DNA from 2 places in the Pseudarthrobacter linnaei genome. Region 1 is predicted to be linked to the other one. Evidence: predicted binding sites of a transcription regulator. Region 1 holds the regulator's gene; the other holds the start of a gene.

Region 1 (3,408 bases):
TCCCGGCGCGCCGCCGAGGACGCCGCTGAGGCCCTGCGGCCGCGGCTGGACATGAGCATCCTCTGCCAGGGGGATTCGACCATGACCGCGCTCGTAAAACAGTTCGCGGACGAACCCGACACCTGCCTCTTCGGCACCATGTCGCTGTGGCAGGGTGTCGACGTGCCGGGGACGTCGTGCCGTCTCGTCGTGATCGACCGGATCCCGTTCCCGCGGCCCGACGATCCGCTGATGACGGCACGGTCCCGGGCGGTGGCCCAGGCCGGCGGCAACGGCTTCATGAGCGTGTCCGCGACCCACGCCGCCATCCGGTTGGCCCAGGGCGCCGGTCGCCTGATCCGCACGACGACGGACAGGGGAGTAGTGGCAGTGCTGGACTCACGGCTCTCCACCGAGCGGTACGGCGGATTCCTCCGCGCCGCCCTGCCGCCGTTCTGGCCCACCACGGACCCCGCGGTCGCCCTCGCGGCCCTGGCGCGGCTCGCGAAGGAATCCGGGCAGCCCGCCACGTAGTCCGGAGGGCACGCGAAGGACCCCGGTGGTTAGTCAGTGCCCCGCCAAACGACGCGGCTGTGTACGCGCGGAGCCTCAGCCGACGATTGTGACTGAGCGCTCCTCCTCGACGTTTCGCCGCGGGACGCCATCACAGTCACGGACCTACGACTGGCGCGGGAGCCGGGCCCGTGGACGACTGGCCCGAAGGCGCCCTCGATCTGCGTGGACTCCCGTGGTGGCTGCCCTTTCCGGCGAACCCTGAGCGGCCAGAGGGCTGTTTGCGGAAATGCCTGGCCGACTGGGCTGCTGACGCGTATGGACAAGCGACTGCCCATCAGGTGGCCTCATCAGGGGTGTGGAGGGTGACTCCCCACTCCTGGTTGTGCAGCACGATGCCACTTTCCCGCCGCGCGATCTGAAGTGGAGCCCGAAGGTACCGTTCCATCCGTGCCTGTTCATGGTCCCAGGGGAAGTTGCACGTGCCCAGAACGCTCTCCAGTGTCCCCGGATCCGGCGTGATCGTTTGACCGGCAATGCTGACCCGGACGGCGTAGGACGCACACGGGATCTGAACCGTCATCAACGGGCGGCCGCCGACGAGGCCGAACCCTATGGCATTGTCCGCGGCGCTCATTCCCGGACCACGGGGCACCGAAGCCTGCATCATGGAACCTGATGTGAAGTACGGGCACTCCAGCATCCCGTTGGCCACGGTTCCTTTGCCCGCTGCGCCAAGCACTCATCTGAACCTTGCCCGACAGGGGGCGGCAGAGGGCGGCAGGGGGCGGCGGAACCGGCGGAACCGGCGCGAGGGCCATGCCCGGCGACAGCCCGGCACCCGTCGATGGAGCGGCCTCCAAGAAAGCTACCGCAGCCAAGCCGGCGGGGCCCCGCCGGTCCTAGAGGGAGCGCAGCACCGAGACGACTTTGCCCATGATGACGGCGTGATCGCCGAGGATGGGCTCATACTGGGTGTTTTGCGGCAGCAGCCAGGTGTGGCCGTCGCGCTGACGGAACGTCTTGACCGTCGCCTCGTCGTCCAGCAGCGCGGCGACGATGTCACCGTTGACGGCGTCGCCCTGCTGGCGTACCACGACCCAGTCACCGTCGCAGATGGCGGCGTCGATCATCGAGTCCCCCGCGACCTTGAGCATAAAGAGCTCGCCGTGGCCCACGAGCTGGCGGGGCAGCGGCATCACGTCCTCGACGACCTGGTCGGCCAGGATCGGCCCGCCGGCGGCGATGCGGCCCACCAGCGGCACCATGGCGGTGTCGGTGGCGCTGGCCAGCTCGGACACGGACAAACCGCCGACCGTGCGCAGGCCGCCGGACTTCTCAGCCCCCGACATCTTCGTGGTTCCCTCGTCGAGGGTCAGCGGCATCAGCACCTCCATGGCGCGGGGACGCTTGGGGTCGCGCCGCAGATAGCCAAGTTTTTCCAGCTGCGAGAGCTGGTGGGTGACGCTGGAAAGGCTTGCCAGGCCGACGGTGTCGCCGATCTCGCGCATGGAGGGCGGATAGCCGTTGTCCGTGACGGAGCGCTGGATGGTTTCCAGGATCTTCCTTTGCCGGACGGTAAGGCTTTTGGGCGGCCGAGCCGCCTGCGGGCCCCGCTGGGTGGCCCTGCCGCCAGTGGCTTGTGCTGCCATGTTCGCCAACGCCTTTCCGTTCCGCCCGGCCGCCGTGGCTGCGGCTGCCGGGAACCTCCGGCCTGAAATGTCAGACCCTGCTGATCAACTGCAGAAGTGGTTGTTCTTTGACTCAAACGTAGGCCAGCCACAGGGCTTTATCAAACATTTGTTCTAGCGAGTCTCGACATTGTTCGTTAATAAGTGCTAAAACAGAACAGGCAAGGTTCGAATATGTGTTCTAGTCATTCGCAGTTTCCGGGTAGAGCACGGTTGGGGCACAGCATGACGTTCGGTTCTTTGTTCGAAGGTTAGGCCGGTTGGCGGCAAGTACGAGGAACACGCCGGCGGCACAGTATGGTCCAGGAGGGCTCAGTTCATGTCAGCATCAAGCGCATTTCACGACACTTTCGGCCGCGACACATTCGGCGACTACGGCCGGGCCGACGGCGGTACGTCCGCCGGACAGCAGGGCGCCGTGGGCAGGGAGGGCGCTGCCGGCAAGCAGCGGGTCAAGCAGGCGCCGTTGCGGCTCACCCGGCGGGGGCGCTTTGTCTTCATCGGGGTGCCGCTGATCCTGTTGGCCGCGCTCATCCTCACCCTCAGCGGCTTCCTCAACGCCCCGGCCAAGGCGGCGGAGTCTGCAGCCGGGCTGTCGCTGACCCCCACTGTGACCGTTACGGTGCAGCCCGGTGAGTCGCTTTGGGCCATCGCCGAATCCATGGCACCGGAGCGGGACCCCCGCGACGTCGTCACCGATATCATCCAGCTGAACAACCTCGAAGCCGCCCGCGTCGTTCCCGGCCAGGCGCTCTTTATCCCGTCCAAGTAGCCCGCTCGACCCGTCACGGTTTCAGTGCCTGCCGCAATCTCACTTAAACTGGTGAAGTGACTGACCAGCTAGAGCGCCTGAACCGACTTCCCCTCCGGACTAACCTGCGAGGCCTGACGCCGTACGGCGCGCCGCAGCTGGACGTCCCCATCCTGCTGAACGTCAATGAGAACACCCATGGTGTCCCGGCTGACGTGCGCGCCGCCATCTCCGAGGCCGTCACGATTGCCGCGGCTGGCCTGAACCGCTATCCGGACCGCGAATTCACCGAACTGCGCGAAGCACTCGCGGAATACCTGGGGCACGGACTGGGTGCGGACAACATCTGGGCCGCAAACGGCTCCAACGAGGTCCTCCAGCAGATCCTTCAGGCCTTTGGCGGCCCGGGGCGAGCGGCCCTCGGCTTCCCTCCCACCTACTCCATGTACCCGCTGCTGGCCTCCGGCACGGACA
Region 2 (3,408 bases), on a different contig from region 1:
ATGAGTATTGGGGCGGACCTGTACCCGCCAGAACTCGATGCTGACCAGGTCGCCGCTACCGACGGCGGCTGTGCGCCGGGTGTCCCACCAGGCGTCGCGTCCGAACCAGTGCTGGGACTCGGTGTCGGGATCGACAAGCCAGATCCGTCCGTCGTGGCGGATGGCGAGTGGTATACCTGCCGGGTCCGTCCGGACCTGTAGCTCGTTGGTCTGGGTGGGGGCTTCGATGGTGGTCATGGGCGTGCGTTCTTTCGTGGTGCGGTCGTGCGGGTGCGGGTGCGGGTGTGGGTGCGGGTGCGGGTGAGGGTGCGTTTGGGGTTAGGCGGCTTTGACGAGGGGGAGTTCGTCCCAGTGGGTGGTGTAGCGGGGGGAGAGCATGTCCCGTTTCATGGTCCAGTCCGGCCCGCCCCGGATGCCGCCGTGGCCCAGTCCGATGGATCCGCGCCCGTACCGGCGGGTGATGTCTTCCAGAAGTGTGCCGACGTGGCGTTCCTCGTGCGGGTTTTCGAACAGGGACAGGGGCGCCTGATTGCCGCTGGGCCTCAGGTCGGTGACCATGATCCCGGCCCTGGCGTACCGGATGCCCTCGCAGATGCGGGGGAGAAGGGCGTGGGCGGCCCTGGTCAGGATCACCGGATCCGCGGTCGGCATCGGCAGCGGCGCGCAGACGGAGGGGTAGGAGGTGTCTTTCGGATTGAAGTGTGAGGTGCCGGCGAACGCGGTGAGAACTTTGGCCTGGAGTCCGTGTTTGGCCAGCCGCGCGGAGGCCTGCTGGCCGTAGACGCTCATGACCTGCCGGATCCCGGCGGCGGTGGTGATGGGGGTGGCGAAGGAGCGGGAGAAGATGAGCTGGTCCCGGCCGATGCGTTCTTCTTCCATGGGGATGCAGGGGGTTCCCTGGAGTTCCAGGACGGTGCGCATCATGACGACCGAGAACCGGTCCCGGATCATGACCGGATCGGCCCGGGACAGGTCAAGAATGGAGTGGATGCCCAGGGCGTTGAGGCGTTTGGTCAGCCGGGTGGCGACACCCCAGATCTCGATAACGGACAGGCGGCGCATCAGCGATTCCCTGTCGGCGGCGGGGACGGAGTCCCAGTGGCAGACCCCGTCGAAGTCCGGGTTGTTTTTGGCCCATTTGTTGGCCAGCTTCGCCAGGGTCTTCGTGGGGGCGATCCCGACGCAGACCGGAACGCCGACGTTGCGCCGGACGGTGGCCTTCATGTCCCGGCCCAGGGCCAGGAGTTCCTCCGGGGTGCCTTTGACGCCGAGGAACGCCTCGTCGATGCTGTAGACCTCGAGCCAGGCGGAGTACCGGCCAAGGAGTTCCATCACGCGGGCGCTGATGTCGCCGTACAGCTCGTAGTTACTCGAGAGAGCAACGAGGCCCCATTCCTTGGCGCGCGGGGCGAGTTTGAACCACGGCTCACCCATGGCGATGCCGAGGGCCTTGGCCTCAGGGGAGCGGGTGACGGCACAGCCATCGTTGTTCGAGAGGACGATGACGGGCCGGCACTCCAGGGACGGGGCGAATGCCCGCTCGGCTGAGGCGTAGAAGCAGTTCACATCAACGTGCGCGATCTGCGGCATATGCCGCATGAGAGCCGGCTTAGACATGGCGGACCCTTTGCCGGCAACGTTCCCGTTTAACGCAATAGCGCTCCTTAAACATGGTGCAGGCACCGCGTCGCGACGCCCCAGATGACCAGATCCGATAACGACGGCACCCGGATATCCGGGTAGGCCGGGTTCTCTGCCTGCAGCACGACGCCGGTGCCCGTGATCCGCAGCCGTTTGATGGTCAACTCTCCGTCGAGGACGGCAACGACCACGGCCCCGTCCACCGGTTCCAGGGCACGGTTGACGATCAGTTCGTCACCGTCGCTGATGCCGGCGCCGGCCATCGAGTCCCCGGACACCCGCACGACGTAGGTGCTGGTGATGTCCTTGATCAGGTGCTCGTTCAGGTCGATCCGGCCATCAAAGTAGTCCTGCGCCGGCGAGGGATACCCGGCCGCAACGGCGACCGGAGAGATCAGCACCGACAACAACGATGCACCCGCATCTATCACACGGGGACCAACAACAACGCCCACAACACACCTTTTATTCGAATATATGTTCGATTCATTAACCCTACATCGTGGCCACGACAAAGGAACTATCGAAGGTTTGGGCGATCCAAAGAGGGGACGGGTTGTACGCCAACGGGGACAGCCCTGAGCTGTGCGGAGGGCTCCGCCTGACCCCAGTGGGCACAACCTGGTGGGACCCTCGCTGCGGCTCTGCTTCACGCTCCTCGACGGCCTGCGCGCGCCACGCCGCGTGACAACCAAGGCACCTATGGTCCACCGGGCTCGCCCCGGAAAATCTGGTTGACGGGGGAAAAGAGTGCTCCTAGATTCTTAGTGTTCTACGTCCGTTTCTGGGCTGGTCATGCTTCACATTCATGCTGTTGCTGTTTCATTTGAGCGGCTACGCCGCCAGGATGCAGGAGGCCACGATGACGAAGACACCACTGGAAGATTTCCTCAACGAGTGCGTCGCCGCAGATCCTGGCGGGGATGGCCTCAGCGTGGAGGAACTGTATGGCTTGTACCTGAGCTGGTGCGGGCTCGAAGGGGTTGCACCCGTGGGTGGCAGGGCGTTCAGAGCCGGTTTACGCGCAGCCAATGTCCGCATTGAAAACCGTGGACGACGGTGCCCGGATCTGAGGATGACCGGACCGGCAGCGTGCGATTACCTTATCCACCGCGAACTCCCGCTCGCCGAGCTGGAAGCCCCTGCCGGACGTCCTCAGCCGACTCCACACCCGGTCCCTGAACGCGTCGCGCCGCTTCCCGGCCGCCCGAGCGGGGGAGTCCGGGGCGTCGTGCCGGCCGCCTGACGGAACCCGGCTCGGTCATCGACGCCCTCTCCGGGGTCGCGTCCGGTTTGATCGCCGCTGGCAGAAGCGCGGTAGTTGGAGGACGTATTAGGAAAAGCCTCCGCGCGAGTCCAGGACTCAAACGCGGAGGCTCCCGGCTCTCCAAGCTGGGGGGACTGGAGAGCCGATCTGAGTCTACTAGCAGTTGTGACGTCATGACCGCTGGCCGACGGGGGAGGCGCGATGTCACGTTTACCGGCGGGGAGGGCGGCCACGGGTTCGCCCCGTCTGCCATCCCGGAGCAGCATTGTCCAGGAGCTTGACCTTCACGGGGTCGAGGTCCCCGCGGCGCCGTTTGTACCGCTGGGCGTGGATCCACACCCCGAGGGTGTGTTCCCGTACTGAGTCATAGTCGTGGTGGCGTGGCCCAGTCGTTGCCCTCCTGCCGGAAATCCACGAGCTGGGCGAGACGGTGGTGCCACCTGGCTTCGTCCGCAGCTGCCCTGTGGTTGTCGGCCCATGCCGGAACCCGTGCGAGTCCG

The links. The regulator LexA, encoded in region 1, represses DNA repair genes until DNA is damaged. The targets are predictions, from matches to a motif close to TCGAACANNTGTTCGA.
Region 2: the regulator LexA is predicted to act here: its motif matches at 2,111-2,126, upstream of ACZYZ3_RS13790 (LexA family protein).

The regions. Positions count from the first base shown of each region.
Region 1 covers NZ_JBVAYX010000019.1:34,771-38,178, forward strand. The annotation lists gene ACZYZ3_RS14935 (ATP-dependent DNA helicase) at 1-513, shown strand, start outside; gene ACZYZ3_RS14940 (hypothetical protein) at 830-1,234, opposite strand; gene lexA (transcriptional repressor LexA) at 1,395-2,144, opposite strand; gene ACZYZ3_RS14950 (LysM peptidoglycan-binding domain-containing protein) at 2,503-2,955, shown strand; gene ACZYZ3_RS14955 (histidinol-phosphate transaminase) at 3,012-3,408, shown strand, end outside.
Region 2 covers NZ_JBVAYX010000016.1:1,168-4,575, reverse strand. The annotation lists gene ACZYZ3_RS13800 (hypothetical protein) at 1-237, opposite strand, end outside; gene ACZYZ3_RS13795 (Y-family DNA polymerase) at 319-1,617, opposite strand; gene ACZYZ3_RS13790 (LexA family protein) at 1,665-2,096, opposite strand; gene ACZYZ3_RS13785 (hypothetical protein) at 3,273-3,408, opposite strand, start outside.